DNA from 3 places in the Nanhaiella sioensis genome. Region 3 is predicted to be linked to each of the others. Evidence: predicted binding sites of a transcription regulator. Region 3 holds the regulator's gene; each other region holds the start of a gene.
The links. Region 3 encodes LexA, which represses DNA repair genes until DNA is damaged. Its sites were predicted from a motif close to CGAACATATGTTCG; they were not measured.

Region 1 (4,300 bases), 210 kb from region 3:
TTAACATTTCAAAGCTGATATTATTCTTTATTACTTATCATCATTGAAGTTTAACGGTGAATTTGATCAACCAGGGTTTCCTTTTTCATACGTTTATACTTCAAACAATAAAATATTGGAAAAGCTAGAATCAAAGAGGCACTTCGACAAAATTAAAGATTTATTTGAAGTGAATAATATAGACGAATTAATAGAGAAGTTCGAAGGTTTTAACAACCTTATAAGGAAGGATATCCAAATTCTTTTAAAGGATACCGGAGATAAAATTTCATATAGATTATTCAGAAATAGTTAATTACAGATAAAATGACCATTTTATTTGGTTAAAGACTACATATGGATTATACAAAGGAAGAGGGTCAAAAAATGAAAAGTAATAAAAGTCAAATCAATCAACAAGATACTCAACTTTTAGAAGCGAAAGAAAATCAATTGCTTGTTACAATTATTTTGGTTGGGGGCTTTCAGTTTAGATGTAAGGTAATCGATTTTGACATCTTCACTGTACTTGTAGACGTAGAAGGGAAACAACAGCTAATATATAAACATGCTATTTCTACTGTTGTGAATAATACAACTACTAAAAAACAAAGATGATTATTAATGATTTATAGATGTGGTGGGGGATATCGTGAAGAAAAATTGGTTGTTAACTATTATAGGCTTGTTGCTATCTATATTCATTGCTGGTTGTACTAATACGTCAAGTTCAGCACCATTGGACAATATATCAGAAGAAAAGATCGAAACAACAATAGAAAATAAAGATAATGAGAAAGAAATATTAGCTGAACAGGATGAACAAGCTAAAAAACAATTAGAGGAACTTGAAAAAGAAAAAGAGCAAGAAGAATTAGCTCAACGTTTTCATTTAGAAGTAGCTACTGTTAGTAGAATTGTAGATGGTGATACGGTTGAATTGACTGACAATAGGAAAATACGTTTGGTTGGTGTAAATACTCCAGAATCGACGTCTAGAATTGAAGAGTATGGAAAAGAAGCAAGTAAATACACACAATCACAATTAGAAGGAAGACAAGTGTGGTTACAAAAAGACGTATCTGATACTGACAGGTATGATCGTTTCTTACGTATTATTTGGCTCGATATTCCTACAGATGATATGGATGAATCAGAAATAAGAGAAAAAATGTTTAATGCTGATTTGGTCATTAATGGTTTTGCAGAGCCTTCTACATATACTCCAGATGTAAAATATAGTGATTATTTTATCAAATTTGCAAGGGAAGCGCGTGAAAATAATATCGGACTGTGGGCTTTCGGAGAAAACGGAACTACCAAAGGAGATCTAGATGGAGAAAAGGAAGCTTCAAAAATAAATTCAACATCTACTGAACAAGATTATGATAGTTCATCAAACGAAGTAGGCGTAGAATCATTTATAAATTGTACAGAACTTAAAAAGATATATCCAAACGGAGTTGGTTCCGACCATCCTGCATATGCATCTAAACATGATCGTGACAAAGATGGCTGGGCTTGCGAAAGCTAGTTAGCATGATGGGAAAGGGTATTTACCTTATAACTATGTATCTGATAAGATATAAGTCTGTTACATAGAAAGGTGGAAATATAATGAATAAAACAGAATTTATTAACGCAGTTGCTGAAAAAGCAGAACTTAGCAAAAAGGACGCAAGTAAAGTATTAGAAGCAGTAACCAACTCAATTAGTGAAACACTAAAAGATGGTGACAAAGTTTCTCTTCTCGGCTTTGGAACATTTGAAGTACGTGAAAGAGCAGCTCGTAAAGGACGTAATCCACAAACAGGTGAAGAAATTGAAATCGCAGCAAGTAAAGCACCTGCATTTAAACCAGGTAAAGAGTTAAAGGATGCTGTGAAAATCTAGTCACAACCTTGAAAAGTCTATCATAAGATAGGCTTTTTTCTGTAACAACACAATGAAGAGACATTAGGGTGGTTTGAAGCTTCAATATTTGTAGGACTGAAACTTGGAGATAATACCAAGAGCAAGAAATAATAGAAGAAAGATGGAAATCGTCACCTTTAGTTACAACAGAAAAGAGTATTATATTGTTGCGTTTATAAGGTTTATAATAAAAAGACCATTTTTATTATGAATGGATACATTAATAACTATGAATTAACATATATTAACAAAACAACACGATTGACTACCACGACAAAAAGAGCCCTGCAGAGTATGTAGGGCTGTTATATTATTTGTACATTTATAATGTCATCAAATTTAATTATATGTATTTCATCGAACTTATCGATTACTCTAATATGCTTATTTATTTGATCTCTAAAATGAATTTCCCTGATGCATGGTTTAAATGTCCCTCCCTCAAAATATGTCACAGTCGCTTCTTGTGTAAATTCAAAAGCTTCTAGGACTGTACTATTAATTTCCTCTATCTCATGCTCATCTAAGTCAGGCTTTTGCACCTTATAATAATAAGCCTTTGCTTCGTTCATCATCTTCATATGTTCCGGTTGTATAACTGCGGATACCTATCTTATAATCCCTCGATTTTTCAAACGTATCTTCTCTGTACTTATTGTATACGAAAATACGTTCGTTTAATAAAGAAAAAAATTACAAAAATATAGTGTCCTGTCCACACATTTAATGTAGTTAGCATAAGCGATTTTTCTAATAGGAGCAATAGCAATAGCAAGTGGAGTTTCACGACTGAAATTGTTGAAATTAGAATATGGATCTTCACAGCAATTACTAATATCCATATTTATACAACTCTTCATTAGATGATTAATAAAAGAATATGAGAGAATTTTTAAAATGATGTTAGTCAAGTCGTTTGATATAAAAATAAAACTTGAATTTTAATGAAATAGGAGTTATTGTGGCTGCTTTTTACAAGTGAAAAAATATATGAAAATGATGATTTTACCTGTTCGCGTTTTAAATTGTATTAATATAGTAAGTTATCAGTACAAGCAGTTTCTCTCTTTTCACATATAATGTTGTGAATAATTAAGAGAGGAGTTAGCAATAAATGAAAACAATGAGTTTTAATATTCTAGCTGATAGAAGAACTTGGAACAGTCGTAAAGATGGCATTATTAACAAAATTCTCGAAATAGATCCTGATATTGCAGGGCTTCAAGAAGCTTTGGCAACTCAAAGAGTAGATTTAATCGATGGACTATCTGACTCATACGATTTAGTTGAGTTTAACATTCCTGGTAACTATGATAACCCTATTTTAATAAGAAAAGACTATTTTACAATTCTTGATTCAGGTTTTGTTGAAGCTGCTGAGTGTAATTTTATACGCTATGTTACGTGGCTGCTTTTAAGAGAAAATAACTCATGCAATGAATTCTATTTTTATAATAATCACTTCTGCTTTCAGCCATTATCAAGCAGAGAAGAGCAAGCCATCATACAAGCTGAAACAATTAATCAGCATCAAATGCAGTCATGCAGTAATGATTATGTCGCCATTGCAGTAGGAGATTTTAACTCGAATAGGAATAGCTCTGTAATGCAATACCTGTTGGATCAAGTTCCAATTGAAGGCATACCTAATCCAGTAAATTTAGTGGACACATGGGATGTTGCAAACCCTAATACAGCCAAGCCTCCTACAACAGATCGAGGAGCAGCCATTGATTGGATTCTTACACTTTCGGGCGCAGATGTTACTGATGCAACTGTAGAAAACTCAGATGGATTTTCCGATCATTTTCCAGTAACGGCTACGTTTGAATTTTAGAATATAAATGAAGATAACCTAGTTTTTTAGGATATCTTCTTACATAGGATTTATCCATTAAATTTAATCAATAAAACGCTCTATTTAATTTAAATCATTTGCTAGTGTGATAAGAATGAGGCCTATATAAGCGATGGCTATGTTTTCTTTTTTCTGTTATAACATGCATCGATGGAGATATTGGCAGTTTTATAGACTAGATATTGAACATGATTCACTTTTTCCTTCTATTATATAGGGTAGATTGATTCAATACAGGGATTATTATAAGGACATCCTTTTTGACTAAAGGAGTGAGTTATACTGTAAGATTTATTTAATACAGTCAGTAAATGCTTGGCTTGTTTATTGTGAACCTAGGTCAGTATGTAGAATTTACCCTTCGGTGGCAATAGAGTTGTTCAAGCATTTTCAGAGCTTTTATTATAACTTCAGTTGTCATTTCCGATGAAAAGGAATAGCCGACAATTTTTAGTCAATGTAAATCCATCACATATGCTAAATAGCACTATACATCTTATACCGTATACGCATAAGTAATATCTTCGACCAATTTCATTAATTTAGAAG
Region 2 (4,300 bases), 4.0 Mb from region 3:
CTGAGGAAAGCAAGGTTGTAATTACAGCAGGCTTCACACCAGATACAGAAATAAATATAAATGGAGAAATGTTAGAGTTTCCAGAAGAAGCTGGAACAACCCAAGTAATTGAGATCCTCTTTAATAAACAATAAAGTCATCATTTTGATGGCTTTTTCTGATATATTATTGTACATGTAAGTTATGAAGGAGGAAGAATTTGTGAATATACCAAATAAGATTACCGTTTCACGTATTTTGTTAATTCCAGTGTTTTTGGTGATAATGCTTGCACCGCTATCCTGGGGACAATTGCAAATAGGCGGAGGAGAGATACCTGTTACACATTTCATTGGTGCTATCATTTTTATCATTGCTTCCACAACTGATTGGATTGACGGTTATTATGCAAGGAAATATAATCTCGTCACCAACTTAGGAAAATTTTTAGACCCTTTAGCTGATAAGCTATTAGTGTCAGCGGCGCTGATAACACTCGTTCAGTTTGAATTGGCACCTGCATGGATGGTCATAGTCATTATAAGTAGAGAATTTGCCGTAACAGGTTTACGACTTGTTCTAGCAGGTGGTGGTGAAGTTGTTGCTGCAAACATGCTTGGCAAGATTAAAACATGGGCACAAATTGTAGCCGTTTCTGCATTGCTATTACATAATATTCCTTTTGAAGCATGGTCGATTCCATTTGCTGATATAGCACTATGGATCGCAGTATTTTTCACAATTTGGTCTGGATGGGACTATTTTGCGAAAAATAAACAAGTATTTGCTAACTCAAAGTGAACCAGAATTTGAGACGATGCACGAAGTAGTATAATCTTTAATGAGGATGAGACGGGTTTCCTTCTCATCCTCATAATGTTAAAGGTACATCATGTAGCAGACTACACATGCTATTTTTACGGGGGGAAGACATGAACGCTGAGATTATAGCAGTTGGATCAGAGTTATTATTAGGGCAAATTGCGAATACAAATGCCCAATTTCTTTCGAAACAATTAGCAGAGCTAGGAATTAATGTTTATTTTCATACTGTAGTTGGGGATAATCAAGATCGATTAAAAAGGGTTGTTGAAACTGCAAAACAGCGGTCAAAATTAATTATCTTTACTGGAGGGTTAGGCCCAACAAAAGACGATCTAACTAAGGAAACGATGGCATCAATGCTACAGCAACAGCTAGTCATACATGAAAAGTCGCTTAAGAGAATTGAAGCGTACTATGAAAAAGTAAATCGTAAAATGACAGACAATAACAAAAAGCAAGCTGTTATTCTAGAAAAAGCAACGGTATTGCTTAATGACCATGGGATGGCACCAGGAATGGCTATAACAAAGGATCATGTCACATATATGCTATTACCAGGTCCTCCAATGGAAATGCAACCAATGTTTTTGAAATACGGGACAGAATATCTCAATAACCTGTTAGGTGTTCGGGAAAGAATCATATCTCGCGTATTAAGGTTCTTTGGAATTGGTGAGTCTAAGTTGGAAACTGAGATTGAAGATTTGATTGATAAACAAGTGAATCCGACGATTGCTCCGTTAGCATCTAACTTTGAAGTTAAACTTCGATTGACAGCTAAACATTCCTCAGTAGACAAAGCTAATGAGCTTCTTGATGATACAGAACAAGAAATACTAAGTCGTGTCGGTCAATATTTTTATGGCTATGAAAACACCTCACTATTAGAACATGCGGTTGCTGTTTTACAAGAAAAAAAACTGACGATAGCAAGCGCTGAAAGTTTAACTGGAGGCATGTTTATGAGTGAGTTAATAGCTGTTCCTGGTTCTTCATCTGTAGCCAAAGGTGGAATTGTAGCTTATACGAATGATATGAAGGAAACATTACTCAATGTTAACCGAACGACACTTATACAGGAAGGTGCCGTCAGTAAAGAGTGTGCACAACAAATGGCTGAGCATGTGAGGAAATCATGTAACTCTGACTGTGGAATTAGCTTTACTGGAGTTGCTGGGCCACAAAGCGTGGAAGGTAAAGATATAGGAACGGTCTTTATTGGACTTTCGATCAAAGATCATCCTACAGAAGTCTATTCATTGAAATTAGCTGGTTCTAGACAAATGATTAGAGAAAGAGCTATTAAATATGGATACTATTATTTACTCAAACAATTGAAAAAATAATCAGGCATAGGCTGCCCAACTTTTTTAGTTTCTTTGAATTAAAATATAAACAAAATATAATTAGTACGATGGGCATTTTTTCTGCTACAAGCGATGACTGTGTATTAAAACGATATTTTTTTCTATCAGTTAAGGAACTATAGCCATGAAAAATACGAAAAGAACTTAAGTTTTAGATCCCCAAATCTATTTTACAGAACAATGTTCTATTTTGCCTGATTGAGTTCACTTTTGAATAAAAAACGAATAGATGTTCGTTTTTTGCTTGGCAAATGTCTAAAAACAAGGTATAGTATAAAGTAGTAATGGAGATGAGGAGGAATAAATGTGAGTGATCGTCAAGCTGCATTAGATATGGCGTTAAAACAAATAGAAAAACAATTTGGTAAAGGATCAATAATGAAGTTAGGTGAACAGTCGGAGCGTCAAATATCTACCGTTCCTAGTGGTTCATTAGCATTGGATGTTGCGCTTGGAGCAGGTGGTTATCCACGTGGTCGTATCGTTGAAATATACGGACCTGAAAGCTCCGGTAAAACAACAGTTGCTCTTCATGCGATTGCTGAAGTGCAAGAACAAGGTGGTCAAGCTGCATTTATCGATGCTGAGCATGCGTTAGACCCTATTTATGCACAAAAGCTAGGTGTTAACATAGATGAACTATTGCTATCTCAGCCTGATACAGGTGAGCAGGCGTTAGAGATTGCTGAAGCACTTGTAAGAAGTGGTGCTGTTGATATTATAGTCATAGATTCGGTTGCAGCGCTCGTTCCAAAGGCTGAAATTGAAGGGGAGATGGGAGACTCTCATGTTGGCTTGCAAGCACGTCTTATGTCTCAAGCCTTACGTAAGCTCTCAGGAGCAATAAATAAATCTAAAACGATTACTATTTTCATTAACCAAATTCGTGAGAAGGTTGGTGTTATGTTCGGGAATCCGGAAACTACACCTGGTGGTCGTGCGTTAAAGTTTTATTCTTCAGTACGTTTAGAGGTTCGTCGAGCTGAACAGTTGAAGCAAGGAAATGATATCGTAGGTAATAAAACGAAATTAAAAGTAGTAAAGAATAAAGTGGCACCTCCGTTTAAAATAGCCGAGGTTGATATTATGTACGGAGAAGGAATTTCCAAAGAGGGAGAAATTCTTGATATGGGCTCTGAGCTCGATATTGTTCAGAAGAGCGGATCTTGGTACTCGTTTGAAGGTGAACGCCTAGGGCAAGGACGAGAAAATGCTAAACAATTCTTAATGGAAAATGCGGACATATCAAAACAAATACACGAACAAATTCGAGAACACTATGGCCTTAACAATACGACAGAGACGGTAAGTGACGATTCTCAAAGTGAACTCGAATTCAAAGAGTAAACAACATAAGCTTTAAAAGAAGGATACTTCATGCAGTATCCTTCTTTTTCATTTGAGCTGTTTTCACATTGTTGCTATTCATAAAAAGAGCTAAACACAAATATAGCTATCGCTCGGGGCATCTTTTCTTCTCAAAGGTTATGGACGTCATATAAAACACATCAGTTATTTAAATGTAAGTGAAAAAATGCAACAAAGTTTACGAAAACGGCCTTCATTTATCATTAATTCTATTCAATAGCTTACAACAGCAGGACATAGTATGGTAAATCACCTACCAGTTTATAAGGTTGTAGGAACAAGGTTTGAAGAAAGTCTGTCGCTGTTCAAGTCAAGGTTTGTGCGCTCTCTTCCAATATTAAGGAAAGATGGCAGTGGCAGGCCTTGACAATAAAATTACCCACCTTTACAATTAGTATGTATATTATACATGTTTGTTAATATTACAATTGTTACTATTAAGAATTTTTTCAAACAAAATTGGAGGACAGATAGGAAGAAGGAGCAATCGGTTGGTGTCAGGTGCAAGTGCAATGAAATAGTTGCCTCGTACTTATGAAGCACACGATGAAATTACTTGTGTAGGTATTTAACAATAAATTACCAACGATATTGAGTAAATTCACAGTCTTTTTCCAGGCTTATAACAGCCTCTAGTATTGGAACTTGAAAAGCCATTGTGCATGTTGGAATTTATTAAGGGAAAAATTACATGCCGACAGTTTGAATCTAGCAAGAAACAAGTATATAGCAAGAGGAGGTGAAATGATGGACAATCTCAA
Region 3 (4,300 bases):
ATTCTTCTCTACAATGATGACTAACATGTAAAGCCACTTTTCTTGGTACTAATGTCATAATAATAGTAACAAAGCTTACGAAAAGTGCCTTTCAATAACAACGTAATATAAGTATACAATTGTAACTTGTATACTACAGCATTCGTTCATTCTATTGTTAGCCATCTACTCTAAATTATTATGCATATATTCTTTATAACGTCGATGTACCGTTGCTTTTGACACATCAAATCCAAGACCACGTAATGTTGCCGCTATATCTGAAAACGTGAGATTATTTTGGCGTAACCTTATAATTTCCTCAATAGGTATTTCCTTTCTTTCTCTACCTGAGCTTACATGGATGTTTTTTAAATTCCTCTCAGGTCTATATCCTTCTTCGATAGCTCGTTTCATTCCCCGTTTAATTTTTAAATTATGTATTTTTCGTTGATATTCCTCAACAATGCTAACAATTTCCAACATCATGGAATCAGCTTCTGACAATTGTAACTCTCCATGATGATGAACTGTGTATATTTTAACTCTTTCCTTTAAAATAAAATGCAGCAAAGCTATTCTTGCATTACCCCTACCTAGCCTCGTCTCATCTTGTATTAAAAGGGCATCGATATGCTGTTCTTTAATTTCATTCAATAGCTCATAAATGCCATCTCTATCCATGTCATATCCGCTTGCCCTTTCTACAACCACTTTCTTCACATCAAAATGGTAACTGTTTGCAAGCTGGAGTAATTCTGCCTTTTGTCGTGTTAATGATGTCTCCTGTGTTTGTTTATTTGTACTAACACGACAATATATTATTGCTTTTTCCATTTCTACCTCCGATTAATTGTTAACTGCATAAGTATCATACATTTTATTACCTTCTGATTTTAACACTGGAATATAAATTTCATCACCATAAAAAATTCTATCAGGAGCTATTTGATTTACATCCTCTACCCAACTGATAAAGTCATTGATTGATAAATCGTGACTGTTACTATACTCGGACGCAATATCCCAAAGTGTATCTCCATCTTCTACTTTAATAGTAATATAATCATTTTTCTCGATATCCTTATAAGAAGTAATTAGTGCAAAAGCAAAGCCGATAAAAACAGTAAAAAACAAGATATAGTAAATTTTAGATTGTTTCATAATAAGTCCCCCTGATTAACAGAATACATGTTCGTTTTTAGTTATTGTATACGAACAAATGTTTTATGTCAACATTTTTACGAACTTACGTTTGTTATACATAACAAGTCGTGCTATAATGAATGAAAGTAAAATCTTTCTAGTATATCCTTACAGTATTAATAGATGATCTTAATTTTTTAATGTTATGAACGGGTATACATGCTAACAATAGAAAAGATTATTATAATGAGGTGCTAACGATGGCAAAATTATCGAAAAGGCAACAAGACATACTAGATTTCATAAAACAAGAAGTACAATCAAAGGGATATCCACCTTCTGTTAGAGAAATTGGAGAAGCGGTAGGGCTAGCTTCAAGCTCAACAGTTCATGGTCATTTATCTCGTTTAGAAAGTAAGGGACTAATCCGCAGAGACCCAACTAAACCTAGAGCAATTGAGATATTAGATTTAGATCCTGCTGATGTAATCCCAAAAAATAACGTCATGAATGTACCGATCATAGGAAAGGTAACAGCTGGTCAACCAATAACAGCAATTGAAAATGTTGAAGAATACTTCCCTCTTCCTGATAAACTTGTATCCCCTGACGAAAATGTATTTATGCTTGAAGTAATGGGAGATAGCATGATTGAGGCCGGTATATTAGATGGGGATCACGTCATTGTTCGGCAACAACAAACTGCTTCAAATGGAGATATCGTTGTTGCAATGACAGAGGATGACGAGGCAACAGTAAAAAGATTTTTTAAAGAAAAAGACTACATAAGACTTCAGCCAGAAAACTCAACTTTAGAACCTATTATTCTTCGTAATGTAGCTATATTAGGAAAAGTAATCGGGGTGTATCGTACCATCCATTAAACACTATTGTACATAACGAATGTATGATCTATTCTTTGACAAACAGTCTCTTTTAAAACGTTGTTCCAATCAGATAGATTAACATACAGGTTAGCAGTCCACAATGCTTTTTAATGTATTCATACGATCTCATATTATAATCCAATCCTTAGCTTAGAACCTCTGAGCTAAGGATTTTTTTGTCATATTGTAAGCTCCCTCAGAATTCATTTTGATTGGCTATTTTCACAATGGTTGCTGTTTTTACTTTTAAGATATACACACGTATATATCTAACGTTCAAGACACCTTTTCTAAGCTCCTATAAAACTCATAATACTGTCCATTTTTAGTAAAAAAACAAAATTCAAGCAAAAAATCTTTAGTTTAAATTTATCATTCAATGATTTTCTTAGTCACTTTTTCTCATATCCCCCACTATGTCACCAATTTTATGCTTGTTATCCTGAGATTAGACTTGACGGTCTAGACCATTCGGTCTAATATGTATAATAAGCAAGCAGCATTAACTATCAGGCTATTTCAGCATAGCGTGTTTTTTTGCACTAATAAACACGAATACAGCTAGATTTCGTGCCATCTATTCTCATATAAAATGACGGTATTCTTTATCTTCAGGATAAAGAACTATAACAACAAAGTTTACGAACAGAGCTAACGATTAAGATTAAAAACTTGTAGGAGATGATGTAATTGACGCGAGGATTTAATAAAGAATTCGAACATTCAGATGCGTTAATGCAAGCAGCATTAAATGAATTTGTGGAAAAAGGCTATGACAAAGCCTCATTAAATCATATTTTGAAGACAGCGAATATGAGTAAGGGCTCATTTTACTACCATTTTAACAACAAGGAAGATCTTTACTTAAATCTCATAGACATGTTGATTCAAAAAAAGCAACTATTCCTTGCCAAGGTTATGAATCCAAGTGATTATTCCAAAGACATTTTTTCGATATTTAAAACACAAATCCGAATTGGAATGCAATTTTCCAATGAATATCCAGATATTAATCGTTTTGCAAACAGCTTTATTAAAGAAAAAGGAACTCCCATATACGAAAAGGCGTTGACAAGGCATAATTTTCAGGATAATGACCAAATGAACAAGCTCATTGAAGCATCCTATAACAAAGGTGAAATTAGGCAGACACTACCACTGGAATTCGTCCAATCATTAATTGGTTTCTTGTTCACTAATATTGTGGATGTAGCGGATATGTCAAAGCCTGATCACTATGAGTCAAGTCTAAACCACTTAATTGATTTCCTTAAAAATGGCCTGACAGATCAATAATGATCTTAACCATCACATGTTGACATCAGCAAAGTAGGTGAAGATTTATGTCTCTACCTGACTAACTGATAATTTGGAGTAAGGTATATGCTACATCTGTGCATCGTTGAAGTAATGATTCCTTTCTGCATTCAATTATTTTTCAAAATAACGAGCTTAATTTGAAAAGGAGAGTTATTATATGGCCCAATTTGATTATCCTGTAGGATACCATGATTTTCATAAAACAAAAATTATAGACTATCAAATGAATCGGTGGTATTCAATGGGATACACACGAAAAGAAGACATGGTGGATGCAGCTACCAGAATAAAAAAGTTAGAAGATTGGAAGGAGGAAATGATAAAGCAGGCTGAAAAAGCTATTGATGAAAAACGCATAATGAATGGAACATTTTATTACAGGGCTGCAGAATTTTTTACTCATCCGAATGACCCAGATAAATTAAGACTGTATGATACATTCATTGAAATGTTTTATAATGACCTGTTTGTTGAACATGATATTGAACGTTATAACATACCCTATGAAAATGTATACTTACCTGCAATGAGACTACCTTCTAACAATAAAAATGCCAGAGGAACAATTGTCATTCATGGTGGATTTGATTCATTTATGGAAGAGCTATACTCAATGGCAAGCTATTTTGCACATTTAAACTATGAGGTCATATTATTTGAAGGTCCAGGGCAAGGTGGTGCCTTAAAAAAATCTGGCTTAGCACTAAGTTATGAATGGGAAAAACCAACAAAAGCCGTTCTAGATTACTTTAAGTTAAATGACGTAACCTTATTAGGTGTGTCCATGGGTGGCTGGCTTTGCTTCAGAGCAGCTGCGCATGAACAGCGAATTAAACGAGTGATTGCTCTTAGTATAGCCTACGACTACATGAAAATCCCCCCACCTATTATTGAGAAGTTTGCTTTATGGCTTTTCAAACATCCTAAATTAATGTATTGGATGGCTGATGTAAAAATGAAGATGATGC

Region 1: the regulator LexA is predicted to act here: its motif matches at 2,556-2,569, upstream of V1503_RS01050 (YolD-like family protein).
Region 2: the regulator LexA is predicted to act here: its motif matches at 2,394-2,407, upstream of recA (recombinase RecA).

The regions. Positions count from the first base shown of each region.
Region 1 covers NZ_JBKAEG010000001.1:227,804-232,103, reverse strand. Annotated here, with positions in the region: gene hfq (RNA chaperone Hfq) at 367-597, shown strand; gene V1503_RS01060 (thermonuclease family protein) at 632-1,513, shown strand; gene V1503_RS01055 (HU family DNA-binding protein) at 1,597-1,872, shown strand; gene V1503_RS01050 (YolD-like family protein) at 2,199-2,474, opposite strand; gene V1503_RS01045 (endonuclease/exonuclease/phosphatase family protein) at 3,008-3,730, shown strand; gene V1503_RS01040 (IS3 family transposase) at 4,289-4,300, opposite strand, start outside.
Region 2 covers NZ_JBKAEG010000001.1:3,992,608-3,996,907, forward strand. Annotated here, with positions in the region: gene V1503_RS18610 (helix-turn-helix domain-containing protein) at 1-134, shown strand, start outside; gene pgsA (CDP-diacylglycerol--glycerol-3-phosphate 3-phosphatidyltransferase) at 184-780, shown strand; gene V1503_RS18620 (competence/damage-inducible protein A) at 912-2,150, shown strand; gene recA (recombinase RecA) at 2,478-3,518, shown strand; gene rny (ribonuclease Y) at 4,287-4,300, shown strand, end outside.
Region 3 covers NZ_JBKAEG010000001.1:13,305-17,604, forward strand. Annotated here, with positions in the region: gene V1503_RS00075 (YneB family resolvase-like protein) at 166-816, opposite strand; gene yneA (cell division suppressor protein YneA) at 829-1,143, opposite strand; gene lexA (transcriptional repressor LexA) at 1,386-2,009, shown strand; gene V1503_RS00090 (TetR/AcrR family transcriptional regulator) at 2,703-3,308, shown strand; gene V1503_RS00095 (alpha/beta fold hydrolase) at 3,490-4,300, shown strand, end outside.